Regions from separate parts of the Comamonas testosteroni genome, predicted to be linked through region 2. Evidence: predicted binding sites of a transcription regulator. Region 2 holds the regulator's gene; the other holds the start of a gene.
What was found. Region 2 encodes LexA, which represses DNA repair genes until DNA is damaged. Its sites were predicted from a motif close to ACTGTATNNNNATACAGT; they were not measured.
Positions count from the first base shown of each region.

Region 1: the regulator LexA is predicted to act here: its motif matches at 1,236-1,253, upstream of imuA (translesion DNA synthesis-associated protein ImuA).

Region 1 covers NZ_CP043568.1:2,700,297-2,703,701, reverse strand. Annotated here, with positions in the region: gene F0P97_RS12290 (hypothetical protein) at 1-294, opposite strand, end outside; gene imuA (translesion DNA synthesis-associated protein ImuA) at 296-1,219, opposite strand; gene F0P97_RS12280 (HD-GYP domain-containing protein) at 1,503-2,855, opposite strand; gene F0P97_RS12275 (3-oxoacid CoA-transferase subunit B) at 3,053-3,405, opposite strand, start outside.
Region 2 covers NZ_CP043568.1:3,651,103-3,654,507, forward strand. Annotated here, with positions in the region: gene F0P97_RS16790 (asparaginase) at 1-753, opposite strand, end outside; gene lexA (transcriptional repressor LexA) at 836-1,507, shown strand; gene F0P97_RS16800 (hypothetical protein) at 1,677-2,099, shown strand; gene F0P97_RS16805 (hypothetical protein) at 2,519-2,764, shown strand; gene F0P97_RS16810 (universal stress protein) at 2,909-3,370, shown strand.

The DNA of each region.
Region 1 (3,405 bases), 950 kb from region 2:
CGTGTCGCCCTGTCCGCGCAGCGGCTGCAATGCCGCATCGCCGCCCCCGGACTCCGGCAGGCCGGGCACAGCGGCCTGACAGGCTTGCGCAAAAGCACTGTCCAGCCGTGCCAGCAAGACCTCTCTCCCGCCCCAAAGACGCTGCACCATGCTGGTCTCCATGAGCAAGGCGTCTTCGAGCAATGCCACACGCGGCGAAAACTCCAGCGCCCACCAGCAGGCACTCTCAGCCACCGTGCTTGACTCGCTCAGGCAGGCCAGAGGCCAGGCCATCCAGTGCTCTGCACTGCCCATCTCATGCCTCCGTCATCCAAGGCGAGGCCGTTGCAGGAGCGGCGGATGTCATGCGCCCTTGCATGAGCATGGCGGCCTCCTCGCTTTGGCGCGCATGTCTTTGGGCCTGTGCCTGCAGCACGGGCTGCCAGGCCCACTGCGAAAGCGCGAGCTGTATGGGGCGCTCCAGCAAAGGCCCACGGCGCTTCAGAAGCTGTATCCGCAAACCCGGTGCCTGCTGGGCAACGGTGTCTGCCGTAACTCTCTCCAGTCTCAACCGCAATGCGGCGGGGGAGCTCAGCGGCTCGGCCGACAGCTCCTGCCATAGCCACAGAGGCCGGCCCTGCGAAGCGGCGGCCAACTGCAAGCGGCGCAGCGTGGACGCGGGAAGCTCGGGCAACCAGGCCAGCACCGCCAGCACATCCCGGCAATGCAGAGCCTGCTCGCAGGCCCAGGCCAGCTCCTGGGCACCGCGCCCCGGCTTGACCGCGCACAGCCGCTTTGCGTCAATACCGGCGGCCTGCAAGGCCGGAGCAAAAGGCAGATAGGGTGGAGCCACCAGCACCAGCTGCCCCATCCGCGCATCCCCGCGTGAAGCCGCATGCTGCCGGACACGGGCGGCCAGCGCGGGCAACAGCAAGGCCCACTCCGCATGACAGTGCGCGGGTTGCTGCAGCTGAATCAAGGCATTGCCGGGCCAGCCGCCGCCCGGCAACTCGGCATCCAGCGCAGCATGACCGCTGGGCCAGACCTGAGGGCCGGCGCCGGCCTGCCAGTCCGTTCCGCGCCAGACACCGGGAATCCGTATGGCGGACAAATGCGGGCTGCCCGCAGCGGGCAGACCTGGCCGCACGCCCTGCTCTGCCCCTGTTTGCTGCCGGACAGACTCCATCATTCCGGGCGGTGAGCCAGGATGGGCAAAGGATGTCAGGGACTGGGTGTGCATGCGAAAATTCTTAAATACTGTACAAATATACAGTTATTCAAGTTTTAGCGCAAAACAAGACCTTAATATCGGCAGCAGATACGGCCGGCTCTTGTAGACCGGACGTCGTTCGCTATCAAAAATACTTTTTCAGGATGACGCACGCAGACGCGGCAACGCACGCCGCACTGCGGCGTGATGCACAGAATTTTGAAGAAATACCGGCTTAGTGCCCGTCAATCAAGCGCCTGCAGCTATCAAACTTGAGGCCAGCCGTCCCGGGCGGAACTCGTGGCCAATGCCTTCAATTCAGCGACGCCCTGTCAACATTCAGGACCGAATTGCGACCGGCATCTGGCATCAACTGGGCGCAGGCCTCGCACCATTCGGCCACGGCGACCTCCAGCATGGAGCCTCCCTGCCCCAGCGTGGGCCAGCGGCGCAGGCAGTCGTTCATGATGGCCTGCAACTGCCACAAGGCCTCACGGTTGACCAGGGCCAGCTCGCTCATGCCCAGAGCGTCATCCTTGAAGAATCTCAAGACATCCAGTTGCTGACTGGGATGAGAGCCTGCTTCGGCCAGTTGCTTTTGCAGCTGCGCAAGATTGCTCTCCACGGCCACCGCCGGCTGTGCATCGGGCATTTGCTGCCATTGCTCGGGAAAATCGAGCCTGAGTTCGCTCCATTTGCGCAGCGCAGCCTCCAGGGCCGCAATGCTGTGCGAGAACTCGGCCTGCAGCGGCGCCAAGGGCTTGCCGGGACTGATTTCGTCGTAGAGCAGCGGCAGAATCTGGTGCACCAGATCGGCCGGATAGCTTTTGTGGTTCATGCGCAGCATCAGCGACAGACGCTGGCCCGGCATCTCCGTGAATTTCTCGAAGAAGGCCGAGACCACCTCGGCCAGCAACAGCACCTGACCCATGGACGAAATGGCATGGCCCTTGATGCCACGCGGATAGCCGGAACCATCCATGCGCTCATGGTGCTCGAGCACGGCAATCTCCACTGCACGCGAATACAGTTCGGTGCTGCGCACCACCAGCATGGCCGTGACGGAATGCGCGACCAGATGCTTGCGCTCCTCGCCGCTCAAGCGATAGTCCGGGTCGGTCCAGACGGGGTCCATGTAGAGCATGCCCACATCGTGCAGCAGCGCGGCCGTGGCCAGCGGCACGCATTCGCGCTCGGTCCAGCCGTTCTTGAGCGCCAGAAAGATCGCCACCAGCGTCATCTGCAGGCTGTGCTGGTAGAGGTCGGAGCGCTGCTCGCGCATGACGGTGAGCTTGAAGGCAATGGCCCGAGGCAGCAGCAGGCCCTTGAGCGGCGCCAGCAGACGCTCGATATCGCCGAGGGACGCCACCATGCGCTGCAACAGATCGACCTGCTCGCACAACTGGCGCGCCAGCGCGACCAGGGACGCCACGTCGACCAGATCGCCCGTGATCAGGTTGGCATCGATCGGGTCACGCAGCTTGTGCATGACCAGACGGTCATAGAGACGACTGTCAACACGTGTGCCTTTGTCTACCAGTTTCATGCCCTTGTCGGTATAGATTGCATCGCCCGTCATCACCTCCGTATGCTCGGCCATATCGGTGACTGTGCGCAAAAAATGTACATCGGTCTCGTGCCCTTGCGCACCAGCGTTCTCACTCATCAAAGCGCTCTGTTTCTGTCTGCTCAATCAAACCCAATTGTTGCAGATTGCAATAATTTGTGGGCCGCAATTAAAGCAAAAACAGCTTGCATCGCTTGCCCTATCGACCCCGACAGCTATTAATTCTGCCAATGCGGCAGAAAAAGGCGCAAAAAAAGAACCGCCGCAGCGGTTCTTGCCCGTGAGAGCGGCACCGCTTATTTCAGCAGCGTCACACCCGTCTTGGACTGGATCTCGTCAAAGCTCACGCCATCGGCCAGCTCCACCAGCTTCAGACCTTCGGGAGTCACGTCCATCACGCCCAGATCGGTGATGATGCGATCCACCACGCCCAGACCCGTCAGCGGCAGGGTGCAGCTGGGCAGGATCTTCAGGTCGGTCGTGCCGTCCTTTTTCTTGGCCACATGTTCCATGAGCACGATGACGCGCTTGACGCCCGCCACCAGGTCCATGGCCCCGCCCATGCCCTTGACCATCTTGCCGGGAATCATCCAGTTGGCCAGATCGCCTTTTTCGGACACCTGCATGGCGCCCAGAATGGACAGATTGA
Region 2 (3,405 bases):
ACGCACGCCTGCCGAATTCCAGGCCTGCATCACCGCCAGCGCCACGGCGCTGCTGCAGCCCGCATGGCTATGAAGCAGCTCCACCAGGGGCCAGTGATCTGCGGGCGGTAAAGCGATTGCAGTGGAGCTGGCCGCAACGACCCGGGGCAGGCCGCCCGTTGCCCAGCGCAGCCGCCCCTCCTCCACCCAGCCCTGCGGGCCGGCGCCACTGCCATCAAAGGCATCCACACGGTAGGGATGCACCTTGCGCACCTGGCGTGCACTGAACACCCGACCCGCCACCACGGCAAGCACACCGCGGCCAGCAGCCTGCGTGTCGGCCGCACAGGCCACGGCATCGCGCAGATTGCCAGGGCCGTCGGCCGAAATCGCTGTCGCCGGGCGCATGGCGCAGGTCAGCACCACGGGCTTTGCCGGGTGCAGAACACATTGCAGAAACCAGGCGGTTTCCTCCAGGGTGTCGGTGCCGTGGGTGATGACAATACCGCTCACATCATCACGCGCGAGCAGCTCGGCACATCGCAGCGCGAGTGCATGCCAGGTCGCGTGATCCATATCCTTGCTGTCCAGCTGCGCCAGCTGCTCCGCCTGCAGCGACGCCGCAGCAACGCCTTCCAGGTCCGGCACGGCCTGCAGCAGCTGAGCCACGCCCAGCTGGGCCGCACGGTAGCCCACACTGGTGCCAGCCTGCTCGGCAACTCCGGCAATCGTGCCACCGGTGCCCAGGATGACGATATTTTTGTCACGTTCCACTTGCAGTCCTCTTCAAACTGATTAAAAATACAGGTACTGGATGAACACACAGTATTCATCATCGATCGATCAAGGAATGCCCATGGACCACCCCAAGCTCACTCCCCGCCAGCAGCAGATTCTGGACCTCATCCAGTCCACCATCGCTCGCACGGGTGCGCCCCCTACCCGGGCCGAGATTGCCAGCACCTTTGGCTTCAAGTCGGCCAATGCTGCAGAAGAGCATTTGCAGGCACTGGCACGCAAGGGCGTCATAGATCTGGTCAGCGGCACATCGCGCGGCATTCGCCTGCGCGCCGATACCGTGCGCACCATCAATGCGGCACGCGGCGCCAGCTTTGCGCTGCCGCTCACGGCCCTGGCCCCGCTGGTGCTTCCCCTGGTCGGCCGCGTCGCTGCCGGCTCGCCTATTCTGGCCCAGGAACATATCGATCAGAGCTATTCGGTCGAGCCCAGCCTGTTTGCCGCCAAGCCCGATTACCTGCTCAAGGTCCGCGGGATGTCCATGCGTGACGCGGGCATCATGGACGGCGACCTGCTCGCGGTACAGGCTACGCATGAAGCGCGCAACGGCCAGATTGTGGTGGCCCGCCTCGGTGACGACGTGACCGTCAAGCGCTTCAAGCGCACGCCTCAGGGCATCGAGCTGCTACCCGAGAACCCAGACTACAAGATCATTCACGTCGATCCTGAAGAGCCGTTCGCCATCGAAGGCCTGGCCGTAGGCCTTATCCGCAACAGCATGTTCATGTAACGGGCAGACGGCGTCCCTCCGTCTATGCAGCCGAGGCACCGAGCCTCCTTCCCTCTCAAGCCCAGGTGGTAGGCGCGAAGCCGTTGAGCTTCGCCCTGGGCGGAGCTTTGCCGAAAGAACGCAATCCTGCCCTTATCCATGCCGCGAGGTCATCAAAAGGAGTTGCCAAATGGGATTCGCCACATCACTGCAGGCTTTGACACGCCTGACCATGAAAGGCCTGCCTGCCACGCTGTCGCCCAATCCGAACTTCAGCTCCGATGACGCAAGCGAAGCCGCTGCAGAGCCCGTATCCTTCACTGCCAATCGTCCAATGGCGAAGCAGATCGGCATCCCTGTCATGCGCGCCAACCGCGGCCGCAGTCGCCTCGGCAGCAATACACTTCGCCCGCAGGCCTTTGCTGCGACCCCAGAGCTTCAATCGCCAATAATCGACCAGTCGACACAAGCAGCTTCTCCACGACTTCTCAAAATCGTGCAGCGAGAACCGCGCAGGCAACCCGAATGCCTGCTGATCTGCGGACGCATGGCCGATGTCTGCGCCGCGCTGGAGCGTATGGCACTCCATGAGCAAACGGCCCCGCAAGTCTGAAAGCACAATGAGGTTTGCCTGCCTGCACTTATGCAGCCCCGAACCCGACCCGAAATAGGCCTGCAGGCAATGTAACAGGGCTTCCATATGCATCCAACAAGAAGCCATCGCAACGCTCTTGGCCCATCGGCCGGCAGATATGGCGCCAGACAACGCTGCCAACAGTGCATAGGCGAAAAACTCGATGTCGCCAAAACAGACCCTCAGTATTGGCGCCGAACGATCTGGATCGCCATGTAAATTATTTGCTGATGCTCTGCCTGCCCCTGCCCGCCGGAGCGCATTTTGCACAAGCCTCGCAGCCTTCTAAACTCCTTGTCAGGCACGAATATCCGTCAGAACAGATACCCGGATCAGGGTATTGCGGCACCTCTTCGACAGTGGAAACATTCATATACACATGTCAACGAGGGCGTCTTATGAGTGCCTACCGCAAGCTCTTGCAGCACATACAGGCCAAAGACGCCAATGGAGACCTGCGCCTGATTCTGGTCTATCAGAGTTTTGATGAGATCGACATGCCGCATGGCGTCTCCATACGCCCGTCTGCCATTTACTTTGAAACTGCCGATCACCAGGAGGTCAACTGGCTCAATCCACAGCAGTTCGAGATAGAGGCCACTGGCGAAATCCTCAATCGCGTTCCTCCTTCGCCCGAGGAATGAGACGATTCGACGAGACCGCCCCTTGTTACAGAGTCTTACCTCCTGTCTGCAACTCTGCTGCATTCAAAAACTAGGCATTGCGCGGCTCCAGGTATTGGAATAAATTGATTTCCAGGCACATCTTCCGGCATCAGGAGGTTGAACATGTTCAAGCACCTGCTCATTCCCACCGATGGCACCAAACTGTCAGAGGCTGCCGTGCGTGCTGGCGTTCTGCTTGCGCGTGAACAAGGCGCCAAGGTGACCGGCCTGTATGTCATGCCCGATTACCGCGCCATCATCTACGGCGCAGACGCACTGCTGACTTACAACAGCGCAGAGTTCGAGCGCAGTGCCAACAGCGATGCAGATGCGGCTTTGCAGTTCGTTGACCAGATTGCCAGACCTGAAGGCGTACCCTGCAACTTTGTGCGAGTCACCCACGCCTCTGTTTACCAAGCCATTGTTCAGCAGGCGCAGGAATTGCAATGCGACCTGATTTGCATGGCTTCACACGGTCGCAAAGGTATCGGCGGAATTTTGCTGGGCAGCGAAACCCAGCGCGTTCTGACCCACAGCCATGTCCCGGTGCTGGTACACCGGCCTGCCTCAACCGGCAAACATTAAGGAGCCAGAAATATCGAATGGCAGTCCTGCCTGTC